Regions from separate parts of the Aneurinibacillus baijiui genome, predicted to be linked through region 2. Evidence: a T-box and tRNA genes for the amino acid it is inferred to sense, from the RefSeq annotation. Region 2 holds a T-box; the other holds one or more tRNA genes.

Region 1 (7,626 bases), on a different contig from region 2:
TGCAAAAGATACGGTACAAATTGTCGCTCTAGGCGATTCGCTGACGAGAGGAACAGGAGATGGAGCGGGACTTGGTTATGTAGGGAATTTACGGACGAGCCTCGCACAAAACACGGGTGAGGAAGTCTACGTGCTGAATCATGGGGTAAACGGGTATAAAACAGCGGACTTGCTGCGTGATCTGCAAAAGAAAGAAGATATCCGACGCACGGTGCGCCAAGCCGATATTATCACGCTGTCCATTGGCGGAAATGATTTATTTAATGCGGGAGGAATGGAGGAAGTAAAGCCGGAGCTTAGCTACAAACGGCTGCCGGAAGCTATGAAGAAGTACGAGCAGATTGTACAAATCATTCGTTCATTGAATCCTCAGGCTACGGTTATGTACGTTGGTTTGTATAATGCCTTCTCCGATTTATCGAATGCACAAGCAAGTGATGAAGTTATCCGGCGTTGGAATGGGGAAACGTCTGCGGTGTTATATAAGTATCCACGTACAATTTTTGTTCCGACAGATGATTTATTTCGAACGCACGGCACAAAGTATTTATCAAGTGACCACTTTCACCCCAATCAAGCCGGATATCGACGTATCGGGCAGCGGATGGCGGAGTCGATCAGGTAAGGAGGGATAAGAAGTGAAGCAGCGAGCCACTACCCTTGAGATAGAGAGCGTAACCAAAACCATTCGTCGTACACCGATTATCAAGGGCATATCGTTTTCTGTAGTAGAAGGAGAGGTATTCGGCTTTTTAGGCCCGAATGGCTCAGGCAAGACAACAACCATCCGCATGATGGTCGGTCTTATTCGGCCGACGACCGGCCGCATACGCATATGCGGTTATGACGTACAAAAGCAGCATACGAAGGCGCTTGCTCAGGTGGGCTCCATTGTAGAAAACCCGGAACTGTATCCGTTTCTAACGGGGATGGAGAATCTTGAACAATTTGCACGTATGCTTCCTGATGTGAAAAAGGAAAAGATTGATGAGGTCATTGAGCGTGTTGATTTAAAGGAGCGAATTCATGATAAAGTGAAGGATTATTCACTAGGAATGCGTCAGCGATTAGGCATTGCTCAGGCGTTGTTAGGTGACCCGAAGCTTTTAATATTGGATGAACCGACCAATGGCCTTGATCCGCAGGGAATTAAAGAGCTGCGGGCTTTTATCCGACAGCTTGCCAGTGAAGGGCTGAGCGTATTCATCTCAAGTCATCTGCTCAGTGAAATCCAATTGATGTGTGATCGAGTCGCTATTATTAATAAAGGACAAATTATTCGCGTAGGCGAAGTGGATGAACTGTTAACTCAAGAATTCCGTACTATTATTTGGTATGGGGAGCCGCAGAAGGCGCTTCGCCGTTGCCTTGCGTCCTCACCGTTTGTGCAGGTGCAAGAGGAGCCGACATCGGATGGAGGGATTATAACCGATGTTGTTCCCGAGCATATTTCCGAATTGAACGCCGCGTTGGTCGCTCAAGGCATTGCAGTCCAAGGGATCGAATGGAAAAAGCCAAGTCTTGAAGACTTGTTTCTGGATATGACCGAGGGGGAGCGCCATGTCTAACTTGTATGGATTGGTTATGAATGAGACGGTGAAGATATTGCAGCGGAAGCGGCTGTGGGTGATTGTATTGATTTTGTTAGTGCTCGTACCGATTTTTACATATGCTCAATTACGCGCCACCATAAGCAATCAAAAGCAGCTTGGAACGACCGATTGGAAAGTAGCGGTACGGCAGAGCATTAACGATACAACCAACCGATTGAGCAGCACGCGCATTCCGGAAGAATGGAAGAAGTGGATGCAGATTCGGATTCAACAGCAGCAGTATTACTTGGATCATGACATCAATCCGACCTCGCCGAACGGCGTTACATTCACGCGGGATTTCATGAGCAATGCCGTATCCTTATTCATCCCATTGCTCATTGTGGTCGTTGCTTCTGATCTTGTCTCGGGTGAACATACGAGCGGGACGATTAAGCTTCTGCTAACGCGTCCTGTTACACGTGGAAGGGTGCTCACAAGCAAGCTGATTGCCCTTGTCTTATTTGTATCGGCGATTGTGATGTTAACAGGGATCATTGCGTACCTGATTTCAGGGCTTGTCTTCGGATATGGGGGCTGGACGTATCCGGTATTGACCGGTTTTCAGATTCGTGGGGAAGATGTAAATACGGAAGGTGTGCATGTGCTGCCGCAATGGCTGTATATTCTTATGGAATACGGTCTCTCATGGTACGCTTGTCTTGCAGTTGCATGCATTGCCTTTATGGTATCAGTCCTGGTACGCACGACGGCGGCTGGCATGGGGATTATGGTGTCGGCATTGATTGCCGGAACAATTCTTACGAACATGGCCTCTGCTTGGGAGTCGGCGAAGTACTTTTTTATGGTTAATTTGCAACTGCCTGATTACTTATCAGGTACTCTGCCGCCTATTCCCGGGTTAAGCCTTCCCTTTTCACTGGCAGTGCTTGGAATATGGAGCGCAGTATCGCTGCTTATTGCGTATACGGTATTTATCCGGCGCGATGTGCTCAGCTAAAATGAAACGGGACAAATCGCTACAGATGCGGTTTGTCCCGTTTTTTATGGGAAAGCTTATGCTTTTTTTGCAGCGTCTACTGTCGGAAGAGGTGCGATATCATATCCGCGGTTTTTAAGCAGTTCGATGACTTTTGGAAGCAGATGCACCGTTTGTTCTTTCTCATGCATAAGTATAATTGAACCCGGCTTTACTTCACGAGCAATATTATCCATAATAAGGTTGGGCTTATCTCCATATTTCCAATCCAGACTATCAACATTCCAATACGTTAGGATTTGATTGGTTTCTTTAGAGGCTAGCATCGTATTGTGATCCACGGCCCCATAGGGTGGGCGGAAATAATGGATAGGCACGCCGATTTTTTGCGAGATGTAGTCGGTAGATGCGCGAATCATCTGGATTTGTTCTTCTTTTGATTTTTTTGCTAATCTGGCATGATTCATAGTGTGTGTCCCAATAACATGGCCGTTTTTGATCATCTGCTTAGCAAATTCAGCTTCCTGCTCAGTCTTTAAGTTTTGCCCGATCCAAAAGAATCCGCCTTTAAGCTGCTGTTGATCCAAAATTGCTACGATATCTTTCGTATGCTTTCCGGGTCCGTCATCAAACGTTAAGTATACGGTCGGTTTTGAGCGTGGGATTTTTGCAATCATATGGCCGACGACTGGCATATCAGAAGAATGTGGTTGTGGTTTTGTTGTTTGAACTGGTGCGTCAGAAGCGGGTTTTGTAGCTGGATTTGGCTGTTGAGTTGGTTGGTCTTTATGTTCGTCCGTATTCTTATCGGAAACCGCTTCACCAGCAATTTGGTTTAGTATTTTATTTGCTGATTGAACGGATGGGCTTTCATTAAAAATCAAGTTAATCTGAATAATTGCGCCTAATAATAGGATAGCAAGCCAGATTCGATTTCTTCTTTTTCTCCTCCGGTTATTCTCCAAAGTAAGTCCCTTCTTTCTCTATAAGGTCATGCTTGACAATATGGCTGAGAGGTCTGCGTTGAATAAGGGTGGCAATTTTTTACGTATAAAGCTATATCGCATATTCTACTATAAAAACGAGGCCAGTGCGTAAAAAGTTCCAGTAAAAATAAAAATTAATAAGTTTGTAAAAAGACTCCATAGCGCTATGGAATGTGTAAAAACGAAGGAAATGTTCTGCAAAACTTTCCTCCAAAGAAAGAAATCGTTATAATGAAGGCAATCGTTTTTTTTGAAAAAAGATTGCAATGGAATGCCAACAAAAAGTAACGGAGGGATTTTACCATGATGTCATATGATGAATATATGCGTTCAGTTATTCAACCGATGCGTACAGAACTTACATCTGTAGGATTTGAAGAGCTGCTGACGCCCGAGGATGTAGAGGCGAAGTTTGAGAACATGAAAGGAACTGCGCTTGTAGTTGTCAATTCCGTATGCGGATGTGCAGCAGGACTTGCTCGTCCGGCTGTAGCGTATTCGGTGCAGAATAGCGAGAAGAAGCCGGATCATCTCTATACGGTGTTTGCAGGTCAAGATAAAGAAGCAACAGCAAAAGCGAGAGAGTATTTTACAGGCTATCCGCCATCCTCACCATCTTTCGCGTTGCTAAAGGACGGGAAGTTGGTCTATATGATGGAGCGCCATCAGATCGAGAACCGCCCGCTTGAAATCATTGCTTCTGATCTGCTTGAAGCATACAAACAGCATTGTGAATAAAAAGAGAGGCTCCTTTCCCATATACGGGGAAGGAGCCTTTTTAAAATGCTTGCCTTTATGTTGGCTGCGTGATAGGATATATCTTGTGACTGTTAAAAGTTACGGACAGGTGTCCGAGTCGGTCGAAGGAGCACGATTGGAAATCGTGTAGGCGGGGTTAACTCGTCTCGTGGGTTCGAATCCCACCCTGTCCGCCATTTATATATGGAGAAGTACCCAAGAGGCTGTAAGGGGCTCCCCTGCTAAGGGAGTAGACGGGTTAAACCGTGCGAGGGTTCGAATCCCTCCTTCTCCGCCATCATTACGTTTTAAGGCGGTGTAGCTCAGCTGGCTAGAGCGTACGGTTCATACCCGTAAGGTCGGGGGTTCGATCCCCTCCGCCGCTACCATGGACTTTTTGTATATATTGTACCATCGACGGGAAGTGGCTCAGCTTGGTAGAGCGCCTCGTTCGGGACGAGGAGGTCGCAGGTTCAAATCCTGTCTTCCCGACCATTATATATTGAGATCTCAAAGCTTCAATTCGATATGCGAATTGAAGCTTTTTTTAATGTTTATTAATTTTTTTCGATTAATTTTTTAAATTGTAACTTGTTTCGTGAAGGAAAATGGTGGATACTGGTAGTATAGGTTTTTGTGCCTATTATTTTGGCAGTTGCAAGAAATAGAACTTGATAGAGAAAAGGAGAATATGCATGGAAAAGAAGTATTCCCCGAGAGTAAAAAGGACCAGAGAAAAGATCCTGCTTTCAGCTGTAGAGATTTTCTCGCAAAAAGGTTTCCAGGCTTCCACCATACGTGAAATCGCCCGCTTGGCTGGTGTAAATGATCTGACAGTGTATCGTCACTTTGAGAGCAAGGAAAAGCTGTTTACGGAGATGTTCCAGCGTCATGCGCTGCTAACAGAAATTAGCGAATATATTGTACAACGTATATCAGATGATTATGAACGGGATTTGCGTTCCATCATTCGCACGTTTGTTTCCTCATTCAAAAAAGAGCTGCCTTTGATTAAGCTTTTGCTCAGTGAAGCGGAAAAGATGGAAGAGTGCCGTAAATATGTGGCAATGTTTTCCGAAAAAATTATTGAGAAGCTTACTGCGTTTTTCGATTACTACAAAATTGCGGGTCAGGTGCGGCCAAGTGCCAATAGCTATGCGATTGCTTCCGGTCTCTACAATATATTATTTGCCCGTATTTATTCCCTTATCCTTCACGGAGATGATGTACAGCCTTCTTCTATGCCAGAAGAAGCAGTTATGGATGGATGGACAGACTTATTTATCTCAGGAACACTAATTTCCGAATATTCGTATGCCAAATAACGAACAAATATAGCAATAGACATAAAAACATTCGTATTTTTTATTGATTCTTTACATAGTAGACGATATAATCAGGAAGGTCTCAAAAATAGATGTACATCCAGGAGGGCTTTCAACTGATGAGGTACGATATTGTGATTGTAGGTGCCGGCCCGGCCGGTATCTTTACGGCATATGAATTAACACGCAAAAATCCTGCTTTAGATGTGTTATTAATAGATAAAGGACACGATATCTTCAAACGTCGCTGTCCCATTTTAGAAAAGAAAATTAAAAAGTGTCCGCCTCCTGCCGGTCGTAAGGAATTCAGTGGCTGTCTGCCGGCTTGTTCGATTACGAATGGTTTTGGCGGTGCGGGTGCTTATTCGGATGGTAAGTTTAACATCACCACTGAATTTGGTGGCTGGATGACTGATTATCTCGCTCCTTCAGAGGTGCTGGAGCTGATTCGTTATGTTGATGAGATTAACTTGGAGCATGGTGCGACGTTAAGTATTACTGATCCTACAACGTCAGCAGTGCGTGAAATTGAGCGAAAAGCTGCAGGTGTGGGTTTGAAATTGCTGCGTGCAAACGTTCGCCATCTCGGAACGGAACAAAACCTTGAGATTCTTCAAAGCATCTATCGAGAGTTAGAGAAGAGAATCACGATGAAGTTCAAAACAGAAGTCGCTGATATTCTTGTTGAAAATACGGAAACAGGTCTACGTATCCAGGGAGTGGAATGCAAATCCGGCGAAACATATCTAGCTGACCATGTAGTAATCGTTCCGGGACGTGACGGTTCTGAATGGTTCGGCAATATCTTAAAGCGTCAAGGACTTCGTCTGCTGAATAACCAAGTAGATATCGGTGTTCGAGTTGAGACATCCAATGTAGTTATGGAAGAAATTAATGAGCATCTATATGAAGGGAAATTCCTGTATAAATCTACTACAGATCAAATAATTCGAAGTTTTTGCTCCAATCCAAGCGGTCATGTAGTCGTAGAGAACCATAGTGGTGTCATGGCGGCAAATGGACATGCTTACAAAGATGAGAAGCTTGGTTCTCCAAATACGAACTTTGCTCTGCTTGTCTCCCATGTGTTTACGGAACCGTTTGATAAACCGAACGAGTATGCCAAAGAAATCTGCTGCCATGCGAATGATTTATCTAATGGCTCCGTCATCGTGCAGCGCTACGGAGATATTAAGCGCGGGCGCAGAACGACAGAAAAACGCTTAAAAGAAGGTTTTCTAGAACCGACGCTGAAAGAAGCTGTGCCGGGTGATTTAGGACTTGTATTGCCGTATAATACGATGAAGAGTTTAATTGAGATGGTGGAAGCACTGGATCATGTAACACCTGGAATTGCGAGCGAACATACGTTGTTCTATGGCGTGGAAGCTAAATTTTACTCTGCGCGTCCTTACCTCAATGAGCATTTTGAGACGGAGATTCAGGGACTCTATGCTGGAGGAGACGGTGCAGGCATTACACGTGGACTTGCCCAGGCTGGAGCTTGTGGCGTTCATATTGCACGTGACATCTTAATCAAAGTGAAAACACCGGCAGAAACCGTATAGCATGAGATTTCTTTCCACTTATTCTCTGTATTTTCTCTGTTTTCTATGATATAAAATGAAAAGAAAAGAGGGTGGAATAGGGAATGAGAGGAAAGCCAACCGTATTGATTGTCGACGATGATGTTGATATTTGTTTTTTGATGGTTACCGCTATTCAATCCGATCAGGTAGAAGTACTTACTGCTTATTCGGGACAAGAGGCGCTGCAACTGTATGAACAGCATTATCCCGAACTGGTCCTGCTTGATATTCAATTGCCGGAGATGAACGGCATTGAAGTATTGAGCAAGATGAAAGAGATCGAGCAGGATTGTCAGGTGATTATGGTCACTGCCTATGCGACCATTGAGACGGCAGTGCAGGCGATGAAGCTAGGGGCGCTTGATTATATTTGCAAGCCGTTTAAGCTTCCTCAATTGCGGGATACGGTGCAGAATGCCATTGAGTTTATTATGAGTGTACCAGAACATTTGCCGA
Region 2 (7,626 bases):
AAAGAATATGAAGATCATACAAAGCAACGAAGTATTCTGTTTCTCGCTTGATGCGGTGCTGCTTGCCCGCTTCATCTCCCTTCCAATGAAACGCGGACGAATCATTGACTTGTGTACCGGCAACGGGGTCATTCCATTATTGCTCAGCGCCCGGACGGAGTGTCCGATTGATGCGGTAGAAATTCAGGATCGATTGTACGATATGGCGAAGCGCAATGTTGCATTGAATGGGCTAGACGAACGCATTGTGATATATCATGGCGATGTAAAAGAGGCCCATACCTTTTTGCCGAACAGAGGATACGATGCCTTGACATGTAACCCGCCATATATGCCGGTTATCGGCGGTGACAAAAACAAACGCAGCCATGTTGCCATCGCCCGTCATGAAATTCTGCTGAATTTAGAAGAAATGATTCGGACAAGCAGCCGTTTGGTACGCAGTGGAGGGAAGGTAGCCTACGTTCATCGTGCAGGAAGGCTAGGTGACTTGATTACTCTAATGCGGCAGTACAGAATAGAACCAAAACGCATCCGTCTTGTTCATCCAAAGCCTGGTGCGGAAGCAAATATGGTGCTAATTGAAGGGATTCGCGATGGAAAGCCGGACGTGAAGATTTTGCCGCCTTTGATTGTATATAAGGAAGACGGCACATACTGTGATGAGATTTATTCAATCTACTATGGAGAGAGAAAGGAGGAGTAAGCATGCTGGTTCAGAAAAGCTTTGCACCCAAAGAGCATACAGGGAAGCTATATCTTGTAGCGACACCGATTGGCAATCTTGATGATATGACCGTACGTGCAGTTCGTACGCTTCAGGAAGTCGATATTATTGCTGCAGAGGATACTCGACAGACACGTAAGCTGCTGACGCATTTCCAAATTGAGACCCGGCTCATCAGCTATCATGAGCATAATAAAACGGCAAGCGGTCCTGAAATTATTCGCTTAATTAATGAAGGAGCGAGCATAGCTCTTGTCAGTGATGCAGGTCTGCCGGCTATTTCCGATCCTGGTCAAGAACTTGTACATGATGCGATAGCGGAAGGCATTGCGGTGATTCCGATTCCAGGTGCTAATGCCGGCTTATCAGCCCTTATCGTGTCTGGATTATCTACAGACGGATTTGTTTTTCGCGGATTTCTGCCGCGTGATAAAAAGGAACGTCGGGAAGAATTAGAGCGTCTGCGGCCTTATCCTGAGACATTGATCTTCTATGAGTCCCCGCACCGTATAGATAAAACTCTTCGTGAGATGCAGGAGATACTAGGAGACCGAGCCATAGCGCTAGGAAGAGAGTTAACCAAGCGCTATGAAGAATTCGTACGGGGGTGTATAGAAGATGTGCTTGTATTTCTTGAAGAGCAGGAAGAAATTCGTGGCGAATTCACTGTAATTGTGGAAGGAAACGCGGGAGAAGAGGACAGTGAGGCAGCAGAGTGGTGGCAGGGACTTGATATTGTTACGCATGTGAATGTTCATATTGAAAAAGGTTTGCTTAAAAAGGACGCATTAAAACAAGTCGCAATGGAACGCGGTTTGCCAAAACGGGACATCTACAATGAGTATCACCAAAACGAAAAATAAGCTTCTCCGCTAAGCGGAGAAGCTTTTCTTCTATTATATAAATATCTTACGCTTTTTGCATGGCAGGCATCTCAGATAGGCAACCACCGCAGATAATTTTTCCTTTGTAAGTGATTGTCTCATCCGTGCTACCGCAGAAAACGCAAGCAGGCTCATATTTTTTCAGCATAATACGTTCGCCATCTACATAAATTTCCAAGGCATCTTTTTCCCCGATACCTAGCGTGCGGCGAAGTTCAATTGGGATAACAACGCGACCCAGTTCGTCTACTTTTCTTACAATACCTGTTGATTTCATGTGTACTGTGTCTCCTCTCATATCATTAGATTTATCTATTTTATCGTCAAAATTCGACAAATCTTTCTTAAACACTATCCTAACAGGTTTTTACCTATAGGTCAACCAGTTACTGGGATTATAGCATAAAAAATTCTCATTATATGTAAAAAAAATGCTATAAAAGGTAAAAAAATGCTCTTAATGTAATATATATGCTAATTATACAACATCTTTCTGTTGTTAATCTATTAGTAAATTATACTTTTTTTATGATTAGGTCCAAAAAATAAACCTGATTTTTGTTGGTTTTATATAAATTCGACAAAATTTATCTTTTTCATGTTGTTTATTCGACAAATAAGTAAAATAAAGGCTTTTACGCTTACGTACAGTGTCGACTTGACGGAAGCAACCGTTTCATGTATAGATTAAAAAAGAAAAGGTAATCAATGTAGATAAATATGTAAAGAGACGATGAAGGGAAGAGTACTCACGTATACTTTTTGCAGAGAGCCGGGATTGGTGGGAGCCGGTAAAAGGAGCGGGATGAAGATGGCCCCTGAGTTCTGCCCTCGAACGCGTAAGCTGCGCGTAAGAGAGCAGCGTTCCCCTCGTTACGGGAATAGAGCCTGTCTGTGCATTTTTTCTACTGTACACTGACAGGGAAGTTGGGTGGTACCACGAGAGCTTCTCGTCCCATTTTGGGATGAGGGTTTTTTTTAGTTTTCTTACATTTTTTAGGTGAAAGGATGAGCGAGATTGAGTAAGCCTACTTATTACATTACGACACCGATTTATTATCCGAGCAACACCCTTCATATTGGCAATGCATACACGACCATTGCTTGTGATGCATTGGCCCGCTATAAACGTTTACGCGGCTATGACGTATATTATTTAACCGGTACAGATGAGCATGGTCAAAAATTGCAACAGCGTGCCGCAGAAGAGGGCAAGCAGCCATTGGAGTTTATTGATCCTGTCGTGGATTGGATCAAGGACCTGTGGGCTCGCCTCGATATTTCTTACGATGACTTCATTCGTACGACCCAGCAGCGTCATAAAGATGCAGTACAGAAAATCTTCCAGAAGCTTGTCGACAAAGGCGACATCTATCTTGGTGAATATGAAGGGTATTATTGTGTACCTTGCGAAGCGTTCTGGACTGAACATCAATCCAAAAAGGATGGGGAGCATATCTGTCCGGATTGCGGTCGCCCGGTAACGCTTGTAAAAGAGAAGAGTTACTTTTTCCGCATGTCGAAATATCAGGATCGTCTCCTAAAATACATTGAGGAGAATCCTGACTTCATTCAACCGGCGTCACGACGCAATGAAATGGTAAACAACTTCTTAAAGCCTGGTCTTGAAGATCTAAGTGTCTCTAGAACTTCATTCGATTGGGGTATCAAGCTACCGAACGATCCGGAACACGTCATCTATGTCTGGATTGACGCGCTTGCAAATTACATTACTGCACTAGGCTATATGGGTGATGACGAGTCTAAATTCAACCGTTATTGGCCGGCAGATGTTCATATGATTGGTAAAGACATTCTGCGTTTTCATACGATTTATTGGCCGATCATTCTCATGGCGCTTGATCTTCCGCTGCCGAAAAAAGTGTTCGGACATGGCTGGCTGTTGATGCCAGATGGAAAAATGTCAAAATCAAAAGGAAACGTAATTGATCCGAAGTTCTTAATCGAGCGTTACGGCTCTGACTCCATTCGCTACTTCCTGCTGCGTGAGATTGCTTTTGGACAAGATGGCGTATTTACGCCAGAAGCATTTATCCAGCGTTTGAATTTTGATTTGGCGAATGATCTGGGAAATCTGGTTAGCCGTACGGTTGCAATGATTGAGAAATATTTTGATGGTATCATTCCTGCACCGACCGCACCTGATTCATTAGATGAGACACTTCAGGCTACGGCACGTAAAGCGATGGCTGAGCTGGAAGAAAGTATGGAAGAAATGAAGTTCGGCGGAGCGCTTGGAAGCCTATGGGAGCTTGTCAGCCGTACAAATAAGTACATTGATGAAACAACGCCATGGACATTGGCTAAAGATGAAGCAAATAGGGAACGTCTTGGTACCGTAATGTACAATTTGGCTGAAAGTATTCGGATTATCTCAATTGGAATCCAGCCATTTATGACCCATACACCGCGCAAGATTTGGACACAGTTGGGTATTACAGAAAATGAGGCGTACACAAGCTGGGATACAGCCAAAGAATGGGGCAAGCTTCCATCCGGTAGTAAGACAAATCGCGGCGAGGCGTTATTTCCGCGTCTTGAGTTGGAAAAGGAAATCGCAGTGATCGATGAAACCACAGCGTCTGCCCGTAAGCAAGCAGAAGAAAACAAAAAGAAAAAAGAGTTGAAAGAAGAAAAGCAGGACATACCTGAGATTGCCATCGACGAATTTATGAAGGTCGAACTGCGTGTAGCCCAGGTAATCGAAGCGGAAAAAATTCCGAAAGCTGACAAGCTGCTAAAAATCCAGCTTGACTTAGGGTATGAAAAACGTCAGGTTGTATCTGGTATTGCCAAGTACTACAGCCCCGAAGAACTGGTAGGCAAGAAGGTCATCTGTGTAACCAATTTGAAGCCGGTTAAGCTGCGCGGTGAGCTATCGAATGGAATGATTCTTGCTGCGTCTAAAGGTGATACCCTTACGCTTGCGACCGTCCCCGACAATATGCCAAACGGTGCTATCGTTAAATAAGTACTGTAAATGAAAAGGGAAGGAGTGTAAGCCATGCTGTTTGATACGCATGCACATTTAAATGACGAGAAGTTTGATGAAGACCGAGCCGAGACGATTGCCCGTGCACGAGAGAACGGCATCTCCTATATCTGCAACATCGGGTATAATCGTGAGACGATTGAGACTTCTCTTGCGCTTGCTCATCAATACGATTTTATTTACACCGCGATTGGCTGGCATCCGCAAGATGCTAAGACATTGACAGAAGAAGATTTGAGTTGGATTGAACAGTTGGCGAAGGAAGAGAAAAAAGTGGTGGCCATCGGAGAGATCGGCCTGGATTATTACTGGGATACGTCTCCAAAGGATATACAGCAAGAGGTATTCCGCAAGCAAATCCGCCTGGCGAAAAAACTTTCGCTGCCAATCATAATCCACGACCGGGATGCGCATCAGGACATTCTAGATATTCTGCGTGAGGAAAAGGCGGAGGAGATCGGCGGCATTATGCACTGTTTCTCGGGCAGCCCCGAGATGGCGAAGCAATGCTTAGACTTGAACTTTTATATTTCGCTTGGCGGCCCGGTCACATTCAAAAATGCCAAAAAGCCAAAAGAAGTAGCCGAGATGGTACCTCTTGATCGCTTGTTGATCGAAACGGATTGCCCGTACCTGACTCCGGAGCCGTACCGTGGCAAGCGAAATGAAAGTGGATATGTTCGTTATGTGGCGGAAAAAATAGCCGAGTTGAAGAATATTTCGTTCGAAGAATTAGCCCAAATTACGACGAAAAATGCTAAAAATTTATTCCATATAAAGGAATAAATTGATTATTGGAAACTCTTTTTGCCTCAGATGTATCAACGGTTGAGTTGTTTTATTGAGACTATATTCCTATTGCAAAACCGCGAACTTTGTAAAGAGTCATGTAAAAAACTGGTTTGACAAGTTTGAAAGGAATCGTCTACAATGACTCTCAACCGTTGAAGGAGGCAGATAGACTTTGAAACAAAATCATATTCAGTCGGTTTTTTTGAAGGATCGTACATGGATTCTTCTGACCGCTGTTGCGATGATTGTTCTGCTAAGTCTTGCGCTTTTGTTTAATTCATTGCAAACAAAAAAATTCACTTTCATAAATGACGGCAGAGCAATGGCCGTAACTACAAAAGCGGAAACGCTGGGCGAATTTCTGACAGAGAAGGGAATCACGCCAGAGGACTTCGATGATATGAATTTCGGAGTGGAGACAGCGTTGGCAGATGGTATGCAAGTTACATACATGCCGGGGAGAAAAATAACAATCAATGTCGCAGGTCAGAAGAAAGAAGTTATGACAGCGAAGCGTCAAGTAAAAGACATTCTTAAAGAGCAAAGCATTGGGATTGGCTCGATGGATAAGGTTGTACCAGCGCTTAATGAGACCATAAAGGAAAATCAAACGGTAACGGTCACACGAATCGCTAAGAAAGTAGTGCAAAATGAGAAAACGGTAGCCTTCAATACAAAAGAGCAGGAAGACCGTACAATGCTGCAAGGACAGCAGAAGGTGATCCAGCAGGGACAGCAGGGAAAAGTCCTAGAACGGTATGAGGTTGTCTATATCAATGGCAAGCCTGCCTCAAAGAAGCTCGTCGAAACCAAAAAGCTGCAGAATGAAACAGATAAGATTGTAGCGGTGGGAACGGCGCGAATGACAGCTGTATCGCGAAGCGCAGATATGACGGACCGGGCGTCTAGGCTCTCGTCATCGAGTAAAAACTTCACGCCGCGCCAAACGCTCCGTGTGAAAATGACTGCGTACTCGCCTCACGTAGCATCTACCGGCAAAAATCCGGGTGATGCGGAATATGCGATCACAGCTTCAGGAGCAACTGCGACAGAAGGAAGAACCATTGCAGTAGACCCGCGTGTCGTACCACTCGGCTGGTGGGTTTATATTGAAGGGTACGGTTTTCGTAAGGCCGAAGATACGGGCGGCGCCATCAAAGGAAACAAAATGGATCTGTTCTTTGAATCAGAGACGGAAGCACAAAACTTTGGTGTGCAGCAAAAAACCGTGCATGTTATCGGCCCCAATAAACCAAATTAATGGTATGATACACACAGGGAAAATTTGTTTTTCCCTGTCTTTTTTGTGAAATGAGGAAACAAACGTGATGATTAAAGAGATTATCGTGGTAGAGGGTAAATCCGATACCGTAGCGATCCAACGTGCGGTACGTGCCGATACGATTGAGACAGGCGGTTCTGCGATTCCTAAGTGGGTCATTGACCGTATTCGACGAGCGCAACAAAAGCGCGGCGTGATCATATTTACAGACCCTGATTATCAAGGTGAACGCATTCGCAAGATTATTAGTCAGGCTGTGCCGGGCTGTAAGCATGCATTCATCAAGAAAGCTGAGGGTCAGGGGAAGCGCAATCTGGGTGTTGAATATGCAACGCCTGATGTGATTTGTAAAGCGCTCGCTGATGTCCGTACAGAAGCTGAAGCGCCTGCAGAACTGATTACGATGTCGGATATGATTGATGCAGGTCTGGTTGGCGGTGCACAGGCCAAAGGACGCCGCACGATGCTGGGTGAGAAGCTGGGCATTGGGTATGCTAATGCGCAGCAATTGCATAAGCGGCTGTTGATGCTGCAGATTACGCGTGAAGAATTCGCCGAGGCGCTTGCCTGGGTTCTTTCGCAGGAGGAATCAAGATGACAATGCGCGATATTGCGACACCGACAAGAACAAGGGAAATTCTGAAAAAGTATGGATTTTCTTTTAAGAAAAGTCTCGGACAAAATTTTTTAATCGATCTTAATATTCTTGGCAAAATCGTTGAGGCAGCCGAGTTAAGCAAAGAAAAAGGAGCCATCGAAATCGGACCGGGTATTGGCGCCTTAACGGAACAGTTGTCCCGGAGGGCAGGCAAAGTGGTAGCCATTGAGATTGACCAGCGCCTGTTGCCGATTCTTGCGGACACGCTCTCGCCGTATCCGCATACGGAAGTTGTTCATGGCGACGTGCTGGAGATGGATTTGACTTCGT

Evidence for each region. A T-box is a leader RNA that pairs with one kind of tRNA and senses whether it is charged. The one in region 2 lies ahead of metG (methionine--tRNA ligase), so its partner is inferred to be a tRNA-Met.
Region 1: it has a tRNA-Met gene. The T-box ahead of metG (methionine--tRNA ligase) is inferred to sense a tRNA for this amino acid. The anticodon was not compared.

What each region holds. Positions count from the first base shown of each region.
Region 1 covers NZ_JBFTXJ020000003.1:142,492-150,117, forward strand. Annotated here, with positions in the region: gene AB3351_RS07045 (GDSL-type esterase/lipase family protein) at 1-625, shown strand, start outside; gene AB3351_RS07050 (ABC transporter ATP-binding protein) at 639-1,568, shown strand; gene AB3351_RS07055 (ABC transporter permease) at 1,561-2,553, shown strand; gene AB3351_RS07060 (polysaccharide deacetylase family protein) at 2,610-3,497, opposite strand; gene AB3351_RS07065 (BrxA/BrxB family bacilliredoxin) at 3,822-4,256, shown strand; tRNA gene AB3351_RS07070 (tRNA-Ser) at 4,360-4,453, shown strand; tRNA gene AB3351_RS07075 (tRNA-Ser) at 4,463-4,554, shown strand; tRNA gene AB3351_RS07080 (tRNA-Met) at 4,569-4,645, shown strand; tRNA gene AB3351_RS07085 (tRNA-Pro) at 4,675-4,751, shown strand; gene AB3351_RS07090 (TetR/AcrR family transcriptional regulator) at 4,952-5,581, shown strand; gene AB3351_RS07095 (NAD(P)/FAD-dependent oxidoreductase) at 5,701-7,149, shown strand; gene AB3351_RS07100 (response regulator) at 7,233-7,626, shown strand, end outside.
Region 2 covers NZ_JBFTXJ020000020.1:6,814-14,439, forward strand. Annotated here, with positions in the region: gene AB3351_RS22105 (tRNA1(Val) (adenine(37)-N6)-methyltransferase) at 1-706, shown strand, start outside; gene rsmI (16S rRNA (cytidine(1402)-2'-O)-methyltransferase) at 709-1,590, shown strand; gene AB3351_RS22115 (AbrB/MazE/SpoVT family DNA-binding domain-containing protein) at 1,637-1,888, opposite strand; T-box leader at 2,336-2,572, shown strand; gene metG (methionine--tRNA ligase) at 2,630-4,603, shown strand; gene AB3351_RS22125 (TatD family hydrolase) at 4,637-5,410, shown strand; gene AB3351_RS22130 (3D domain-containing protein) at 5,589-6,677, shown strand; gene rnmV (ribonuclease M5) at 6,745-7,296, shown strand; gene rsmA (16S rRNA (adenine(1518)-N(6)/adenine(1519)-N(6))-dimethyltransferase RsmA) at 7,293-7,626, shown strand, end outside.